4 regions of the Ectobacillus sp. OTK genome follow, and region 2 is predicted to be linked to each of the others. Evidence: riboswitches for the same ligand, from Rfam matches in the RefSeq annotation. Region 2 holds a riboswitch; each other region holds the start of a gene.

Region 1 (2,202 bases), 1.1 Mb from region 2:
AACAACGGCAAACGCTTATTCACTGGGCTAACAAGATGCAAGGCTATATTATCGAAGACGATTATGATAGTGAATTTCGCTATACACAACAACCATTTCCAGCTCTCGCTTCCATTGATTCTGCAAGAGTCATTTATCTAGGGAATTTCTCAAAGTCCTTTCTTCCAGGAATTCGTTTAAGTTATATGGTGTTGCCAGAGCCACTTTTAAACCGTTATAAAAATCAATTTCTTCATTTCGAGAGTACCACTTCACTTCTTAGCCAACTCACAATGGCTAAATTTATGGAAGAGGGAGAATGGAATCGCCATATTAAACGTATGCGTCTTGTTTATAAACGAAAAATGCAGCACTTGGTATCAGTATTAAAAAAGCAATTCGATCAAAATATATTCATTATTGGTGAGCAGTCTGGTTTGTATTTATTAATCAAAGTACATCTGAAACGTTCAGAAGAATGGCTAATTCAACAAGCTTCCTTTCATGGTGTTAAAGTTTATCCTACCTCACTCTACTTCATTAAAAATAATACCGATAAACCGATTATTAAACTTGGTTTTAGTAATCTTTCTTGTGATGAAATCAAGCTTGGCGTGGAGCTCCTAAAAAAGGCTTGGTTATAAAAAACACCCCTTAATTGTAGCTTATGTCTAATAATTGCGGGGCAAATCATGAACTTTTAAAACACAGGTTCTTATTCTACTAACCTGCGCGTTCGTGAAATAAAGAAAAGGGTTGCCGCCGCAACCCCATTTTTAAACTATTGCACCCGTTTGTTTAAGTACATTCCTTCACAATCTCCACAATATTTTACATACATATTCCATTTAACTCTGTAGAGTCAATCTTGTATATGCCTAAAACATAAATAAGGTACTTCCCCTGCTAAAGGAAAGCACCGGGTTGCTGAAGAAAAAAAGTTACTTATTACACATTGTGGTCCTAATGCGAAGTTTTATTAAGATATTAATTTTATCTCTTCTAGGCTATTTATATGTTCCCATACTGGAGTAATTTCCGTAATAATTTCACCTTTAAATATATGTTTCAGCTCATTTTTCTTTTGTTTAGCTGCTGTTAATTGATTCATATCAGAAAAGAAAATGAATGATTGATTTTTAAATTGCTTACCTTCTCTGGATGTTGCATCATGTAAGTCAAAAAACAATTCTAATAATTCATTATAAGATACTTTCCAGGGATTAAACCATATTTCTACTATTTCTACATTTTTCCCTTTTAGATGTCCTCTTTGAACATATTCAATACCACGAAAACTTGTAATAAAAGCTTGTTGACTAAAAAATTCGCTTGCACCAAATACTGCTCTTTCCATTGAAATTCGCTCCTTTGAGCGATAAGCCTTCTTTCCATCAAAAAACCTCTCTTCAATCTAAAGAGAGGTTGTATGATTAAATACATTCCTCTCATCTTTCAAAGGTTATTAAACCTTTGCAGGAATTAGCACCGTTCAAGTAATATTTTGACTTGATGGTTGCCGGGTTTCATAGGGCCTGTCCCTCTACCACTCTGGATAAGAAGTTTATCGCTATTTATTTTTTATTTTTTAACTTGTTGTTAACAATATCATCTATTTATCTAAAATTCAAGTAATATTTTTTAAAAATAAAAGATTGGATTTACATACATCCCTTTATTTTTCTCTATGTCATTAAAAACAACGGTACTTTTGCAAACATATTTAAATACCTACAAATAATTTCACATTTATATTAAAAACCTGCTTGCGTTGAATTGTAAGCAGGTTTTTATTTTTTATTCACTGTTTTGTGTGGTATTAAAGAATTCCGCCTGATCTTTTTTGTTAGCCTTTATCTTATTGTTTTTTTTGCCTATTCTTCCATCTGATTCATAGCTTAAATTCATCGGTACTTTTTTATTCTTTTCCATAACTTCCCCCTTTCAAAACTAGTTTGTCCCTCCACCTTATTTTTAAATAAGATTTTTTTCTAGATACTTCTTATAAAGGCATACGTCACCATCAGCGCTTCTTTTGTAATTCCTCTGCATATATAAGGCATCTTTAATGTTAGATAGGGCTCATTTGACCCAAAAAATATTCATTAATTCTGTCAGCCTGATCGCTGGCTTCACCACAGAAAATGTAAGAAAATCACGTTCTTACATGGTACAATAAGAATAATTATTTATTTAGAGACAGAATTAATTTATCCAATGCTT
Region 2 (2,202 bases):
TCGTTGCGGCCAAAATGACCGTACGCTGCTGTTTGCTTGTAGATCGGGCGGCGCAAGTCAAGCATTTTAATGATACCCGCTGGACGAAGGTCGAAGTTTTTGCGAATTAAATCAACTAATACATCTTCAGTTACTTTGCCTGTTCCAAATGTATCAACGGAAATAGATACTGGCTGCGCTACGCCGATTGCGTATGCAAGCTGCACTTCCGCTTTTTCTGCAAGCCCTGCTGCTACGATATTTTTCGCAACATAACGAGCTGCATATGCTGCAGAACGGTCTACCTTTGTAGGATCTTTACCGGAGAACGCACCACCGCCGTGGCGGGCATATCCGCCATACGTATCAACGATGATTTTACGTCCTGTCAAACCAGCATCGCCTTGTGGTCCGCCAATTACGAAGCGGCCTGTTGGATTGATAAAGTATTTTGTATTTTCGTCAACAAGCTCGGCCGGAACAACTGGCTTAATTACATATTCTTTAAGGTTACGCTCGATTTGCTCGTGCGTTGCTTCTGGATGGTGCTGCGTGGAGATAACGATTGTGTCAACACGAACTGGCTTGCCATTTTCATCGTACTCAACCGTTACTTGCGTTTTACCGTCCGGACGAAGGTACGGTAATGTATCATCCTTGCGCACTTCCGTTAAACGGCGGGATAGCTTGTGTGCAAGAGAGATTGGAAGAGGCATAAGCTCTTTCGTTTCGTTACATGCAAAGCCGAACATTAAACCTTGGTCGCCCGCGCCGATTGCTTCAATTTCTTCATCAGACATAGAGCCTTCGCGTGCTTCTAGTGCTTTATCTACACCCATTGCGATGTCAGCAGACTGCTCGTCAATGGAAGTTAATACTGCACATGTCTCAGCATCAAAACCATATTTCGCGCGAGTATAGCCGATTTCACGAACTGTTTCACGAACAATTTTCGGAATGTCTACATATGTAGAAGTTGTAATTTCCCCTGCTACTAGCACTAAACCCGTTGTTACCGTTGTTTCACAAGCTACACGTGCATTGGGATCGTTTGTTAAAATCGCATCCAAAATAGAATCTGAAATTTGGTCACAAATTTTGTCCGGATGTCCCTCAGTTACGGACTCAGACGTGAAAAGACGACGCTTGTTTGTCATTGGTAAACCTCCCTTAATCTATTGCGTACGGAACTCATCCCTAAATTAAATTGTCATACGACATTCTTAAAATTCCCAAGAAAGCAAAATAAAAAACCTTCCCATTCGAGGAAAGGTTGAATGTGTCATTTCTTTGCCTTTCACTCTTATCGTTCAAGACATTCATGCCTTGCATCAGGTTGAGCACCTTTACCTATTCGGTGAGGTTGCTGGGCTTCATAGGGCCTGTCCCTCCGCCAGCTCGGGATAAGAGAGTATCCGTCTAAAGGATATAGTATAGAAATAACATAACTTTGTCAATTCATTATCTGCACATTTTAGCAAAAAAATCCTATCTATTTATGTGATGATAAATGCAGGCAAAACAAGTCCAATGGTTCACATCAATTCTCTGCAAAATATCCTTTATTAATTTTTGTCGAAGGAAAAACATTCAAAAAGGTGCAAATGTACAAACAATTATCAATAAATAGTATACATTATTTATTTTAATGTGTTATACTTTTTGTAGATGATGTGAGATATTTCTCTATAATTTAAACAAAGGATGGTTTTGATGATGAGTACTGTGAATGTCCAAATCGAGTTACATGAACTATTGAATGGAAGCAATGCACATGTGCAATTAAGCGTACCGCAATTAGTAGAAAAGGTTTTGATGAGAGAAGAGGGAAATCTAACTTCTACAGGTGCTGTTTCTGTTTCAACTGGGAAATATACAGGACGTTCTCCGAGAGATAAATTTATCGTTCACGAAGCATCCGTCAAAGATAAAATTGATTGGGGCGTAGTGAACCAAGCAATTTCTGAAGAAACCTTTCATCACTTATACACAAGAGTGCTGGAATATTTAAAAGAAAAAGAGGAGCTTTTCGTATTCAAGGGCTTTGCAGGTGCAGACCGTAACTCCCGCCTTCCGATTCAGGTTGTAAATGAATTTGCGTGGCACAACTTATTTGCACATCAGCTATTCATCCGTCCAACGGAACAAGAGCTTGCAAACCATGAGGCGCAATTTACCATCATATCTGCTCCAACGTTCAAGGCAGATCCAGTACTTGATGGA
Region 3 (2,202 bases), 580 kb from region 2:
TAACTTTGACAGGACAACCGATTTGATGAATAAGACGGTCTTGATGATCATTAATAATCTTGACCACCCCGCTGCCAACTGTGCCGAGCCCTAGTAAACCAACCCGAATTTCTTCCACTGTAGTCCACCCCTTTTTACAAAATGATATTTATGTGCAATTATATAATTTCATGTCGTAAAAAACAATATATTGTCAACATTCTGAATACTATTTATGAGTTTAACGTAAAGAAAACGTTACCACCTTCATAAAATGAATGGAGTCTCCTGATATACGTAATAATTGAGCCAGTTGGAAAATAATAAATTCCCATGGCTTCTCCACTTCACAATCGGTTTTTTAGATGGATCATTGTCCCGGTAATAATTTTTTGGAACCTCAATTTCTAACCCTCTGCTTATATCACGATCATACTCTTTCTTTAACGTATCTCGCCCATATTCACTATGACCAAACACAAAAATGTTCTTCCCTTTCGTATCAGCGGCAATATGAACGCCTGCTTCTTCAGATTCTGCCAAAATTTGCAGCTCTGGTACTTTGATAATGTCCTCTTTGCGCACCTCTGTATGCCGAGAATGAGGCGCCCAAAAGTATTCATCAAATCCGCGCATAAGCTGCACGTGCTGCACCTTTACCTCATGCTCAAAAACACCGAATATTTTCTTCTCAAGCGGGTATTTCGGAATGCCATAGTGATAATAAATACCGGCTTGTGCACCCCAACAAATGTGAAGAGTGGATGTTACATGGGTTTGTGTATAATCCATAATACGTTTTAACTCTTCCCAATAATTCACATCTTCAAACTCCATCGTCTCTACCGGAGCTCCGGTAATTACGAATCCATCAAATTTCTCTCCTTCTACCTCGCTGAATGTTCTATAAAAGCTCGTTAAATGCTCCTGTGACACATTTTTTGACGTATGTGATTCCATATGAAGAAGATGAACGTCAACCTGCAGCGGCGTGTTGCCAAGAAGACGCAGCAGCTGTGCCTCTGTTTCCTGCTTCGTTGGCATAAGATTCAAAATGGCAATTTTGAGCGCACGGATATCCTGATGCTCCGCACGTTCCTTCGTCATAACAAAAATATTTTCCTTCTGTAGGACTTTGCCAGCCGGCAAGTCTTTATCCACGATGATAGGCATACTCTTTTCCTCCGGATAATGCTTGATGTAAATCTGCAATAAAATCTTCCACCTCTTCAATACCGACGGACAAACGAATTAAGTCAGGTGCGACTCCAGCAAGAACCTGCTGTTCCTCCGTCATTTGGCGAGGTGTTATACTCGCCGGGCGAATCGATCCTCGCTTCCATGCCTCCCCCATTCCCGTCCCCTTCTTTCCTCGATATATACTTTCTTAAGATATAAAAAAACTGCTCCTTTTCCCGCAGGTAAAAGAAGCAGTTATGTCCAAAATCATCCGGCTCATACCTCTCTTATCTTTCAGGAAATATACCTGCAGGATTTGGCACAATTCCGTTTTACGGCTGTTGCCAAGGCTTCATAGGGCCTGTTCCCTCTGCCTATTCTTGATAAGTCGTATGTCATTCATTAGTGCTGATTGTATCGAAATTAAGCGGCACTGTCAACCTGTTTTTTGAATGTTTATACTATTTGTTCAAAGGATGCGATAAGCAGCTCCATTTCGTTCTCCTTTACAGTCCGAAAGTCTAACAATAGCTTGCCATGCTGGATCCGACCGATAACCGGAACTTTGGAACTTCGCAATTCCTCCGCAAGCTGGGCAGCTTCCTTAAGAAAATGCTCAACTGCGACAACATACGTCGGCAGCTCTACATCGGGCATCGTACCGCCGCCGATCATTGATGTACTTTTTTCCAGATTGCATCGGTATTGCTCCAATTCAGCCATTCGTTCGATAAACCGCTGCGCTCTCTCCTGAATTGGCTCCGTGCCTTCTAAAATATCATGGACAGCCGGAATGCTCCTCACAGCCGCTTCTCCCTTTACATACGAAGAAAGTGTTGCCTCTAGTGCAGCCAATGTCATTTTATCGACGCGAAGCACACGCGCTAATTGATGGGATTTGAGCTTGGCAATCAGCTCTCGTTTACCAGCGATAATCCCTGCCTGCGGACCGCCGAGCAGCTTGTCGCCGCTAAACGAGACGAGGTCAGCTCCCGCTGCAATTACCTCGCGTACAACTGGCTCGTCTCCAATTCCAAAGTGCCG
Region 4 (2,202 bases), 590 kb from region 2:
CTTGTCGGGTTTCCTGTGCGAATATAATCAAAGCCAGTAGATTGTCCAATTCCTTCATGACGATAAGCAGTAGAAAAATAAACAGGTGGATTAACTGCTCCTGTAGCCGTTTCGCTGCGGTTTCCAATTTGAGCTAGTTTCGTTTCTTGTGAATACATGATAGAGTCCTCCTTAAATAAACAAATAAAGCCTTCTTTTTGTGAAAGAAGGCTTTGTGCGCGGCGCGAATACCTTCTTATCTCTCAAATTCTGTTAGAATTTGCTGGAGTTAGCACCTTTTTAACTATGTGTTAATGGTTGCTGAGGCGTCATCAGGCCAGATCCCTCGACCTCTCTGGATAAGAGAAAAATTATAAAATTGTAAATCCTCTATATAATTTATACTAAATGCACTATAAAAATCAATTCCCTTTTTATAATCTTCCGTAAATTCTTTGATTTCAAAAAATGCCATTGACTTAACTGAGGTACACATGCTAAATTAAGTGAAAATTGGGATTTGCTATATGAATACGATAATGCCGATTCTATGTTATCATAACCTTAGATGAAAATATAATGCTCTTATCGAGAGAGGCAGAGGGAAAGGCCCGATGAAGCCCGGCAACCTTCAAGTTTGTATGCTTGAAACGGTGCTAACACCTGCAGAACGAATCTGTTCTGGATGATAAGAGGGACATGAAACCCCCTCTTTCTGTGTGAAGAGGGGGTTTTTTAATAAGAATTAGGCGGTGTCTGCACAGCTAGCCCTTAGAAGAGGAAACCTGCCTGCCGTAAAGGCCAAAAGCGCCTTTCACGGTAAAGAACACACGGAACGCTTCTGTGAATCGGCTTCGCCCGAACTACGGCGTTTTGTGCGTGGGTTGTTTGCCTGTCCTAGCTAAGCAGGGCGCTTGCGCTTTTCGTAGTAGCATTTTCCTTCCGGGAACGGAATTGCACATATATTGACTAGAGAAAGAAGGGGAAGAGATTGAGGCTATTAGATAGATTAAAGGGAGGCATCGTGCTCGGGGACGGTGCGATGGGAACACTTTTATATTCACATGGCTTGCAAAGCTGCTTTGAGGAGTTAAACGTAACGGATCCGGAGCGAATTATTGATATTCATCGGCAATATGTAGAAGCTGGCGCGGATGTCATTCAAACGAATACGTACGGAGCAAACGAAGGAAAGCTTCGCATGCACGGCTTAGGGGACCAAGTCTCCCGCATTAACCGTGCAGCTGTACAAAATGCGAAGCAAGCGGCTAATAAAGACACATTGATTATTGGTACAATCGGCGGTATGAAGCATATCGGCGGTGTTACAATTAATGAGGTAGAACGTGAGTTTATGCTGATGGAGCAGGCAAATGCCTTGCTTGGAGAAGGGATAGACGGCCTTTTGCTTGAAACGTTTTACGATGAAACAGAGCTGCTGCACGCGCTCCGTATTTTACGAAAAGAAACGAATGTACCGATTGTTGCGCAGCTTGCTTTGCACGAAGCAGGACTTACGCAAAGCGGAACATATGCAGAAACGATTTTAGCGGAGCTTCTTGAGCAAGGAGCGGATGTTGTGGGTCTCAATTGTCGTCTTGGTCCTCTTCATATGATTGAATCATTGCAATTGGTATCCATTCCAGAAAAAGGGTATTTATCTGCATATCCAAATGCAGGCTTGCCGAAATATGCAGATGGTCGTTACACTTACGAAGGAACTGTAAAATACTTTGAGGATACAGCGGAGCAGTTTGTAAAGCAGGGAGTACGTCTTTTAGGAGGCTGCTGCGGTACGACACCTGAACATATAAGAGCGATGAAACGAGTGCTTGCAGGTGCTGCACCGGTTCTTGAGAAAGAGCGTCACGTTCGTCCGGCTCCTGTTGTTGTAAAAGAGGCGCCTTCGATTCAGAAGGCTACGCTGGCAGAAAAGGCAAAAAAGGATACAACGATTATCGTTGAGCTGGATCCGCCAAAAACACTGAATACGCAGCTTTTCTTTGAAGGGGCAAAGGCGTTAAAACGCGCAGGAGCTGATGCGGTTACGCTTGCTGACAATTCACTGGCTAGTCCTCGCGTTTCTAATATGGCGATGGGCGCGCTTCTAACTCGTAACGATATTCCGGTACTCACGCATTTAACGTGCCGTGACCATAATTTAATCGGACTGCAATCCCATTTGCTTGGATTATCGGCTTTAGGTCTTCATGAGGTGCTTGC

Evidence for each region. Region 2 has a riboswitch for S-adenosylmethionine ahead of metK (methionine adenosyltransferase). Riboswitches for the same ligand answer to the same signal wherever they lie in the genome.
Region 1: another riboswitch for S-adenosylmethionine. It lies ahead of AC6HZ4_RS18535 (peptide-methionine (S)-S-oxide reductase); the one in region 2 lies ahead of metK (methionine adenosyltransferase).
Region 3: another riboswitch for S-adenosylmethionine. It lies ahead of AC6HZ4_RS26690 (PLP-dependent transferase); the one in region 2 lies ahead of metK (methionine adenosyltransferase).
Region 4: another riboswitch for S-adenosylmethionine. It lies ahead of AC6HZ4_RS20950 (bifunctional homocysteine S-methyltransferase/methylenetetrahydrofolate reductase); the one in region 2 lies ahead of metK (methionine adenosyltransferase).

The regions. Positions count from the first base shown of each region.
Region 1 is NZ_AP048547.1:3,750,101-3,752,302, forward strand. It holds gene pdxR (MocR-like pyridoxine biosynthesis transcription factor PdxR) at 1-623, shown strand, start outside; gene AC6HZ4_RS18535 (peptide-methionine (S)-S-oxide reductase) at 959-1,336, opposite strand; SAM riboswitch class I at 1,425-1,541, opposite strand; gene AC6HZ4_RS18540 (hypothetical protein) at 1,777-1,911, opposite strand; gene AC6HZ4_RS18545 (NmrA family NAD(P)-binding protein) at 2,165-2,202, opposite strand, start outside.
Region 2 is NZ_AP048547.1:4,816,589-4,818,790, forward strand. It holds gene metK (methionine adenosyltransferase) at 1-1,136, opposite strand, end outside; SAM riboswitch class I at 1,280-1,389, opposite strand; gene pckA (phosphoenolpyruvate carboxykinase (ATP)) at 1,696-2,202, shown strand, end outside.
Region 3 is NZ_AP048547.1:5,395,467-5,397,668, forward strand. It holds gene AC6HZ4_RS26680 (homoserine dehydrogenase) at 1-118, opposite strand, end outside; gene metA (homoserine O-acetyltransferase MetA) at 247-1,152, opposite strand; partial or broken gene AC6HZ4_RS26690 (PLP-dependent transferase) at 1,133-1,306, opposite strand; SAM riboswitch class I at 1,443-1,548, opposite strand; gene selA (L-seryl-tRNA(Sec) selenium transferase) at 1,615-2,202, opposite strand, start outside.
Region 4 is NZ_AP048547.1:4,222,493-4,224,694, reverse strand. It holds gene AC6HZ4_RS20955 (methionine biosynthesis PLP-dependent protein) at 1-158, opposite strand, end outside; SAM riboswitch class I at 233-345, opposite strand; SAM riboswitch class I at 562-674, shown strand; gene AC6HZ4_RS20950 (bifunctional homocysteine S-methyltransferase/methylenetetrahydrofolate reductase) at 971-2,202, shown strand, end outside.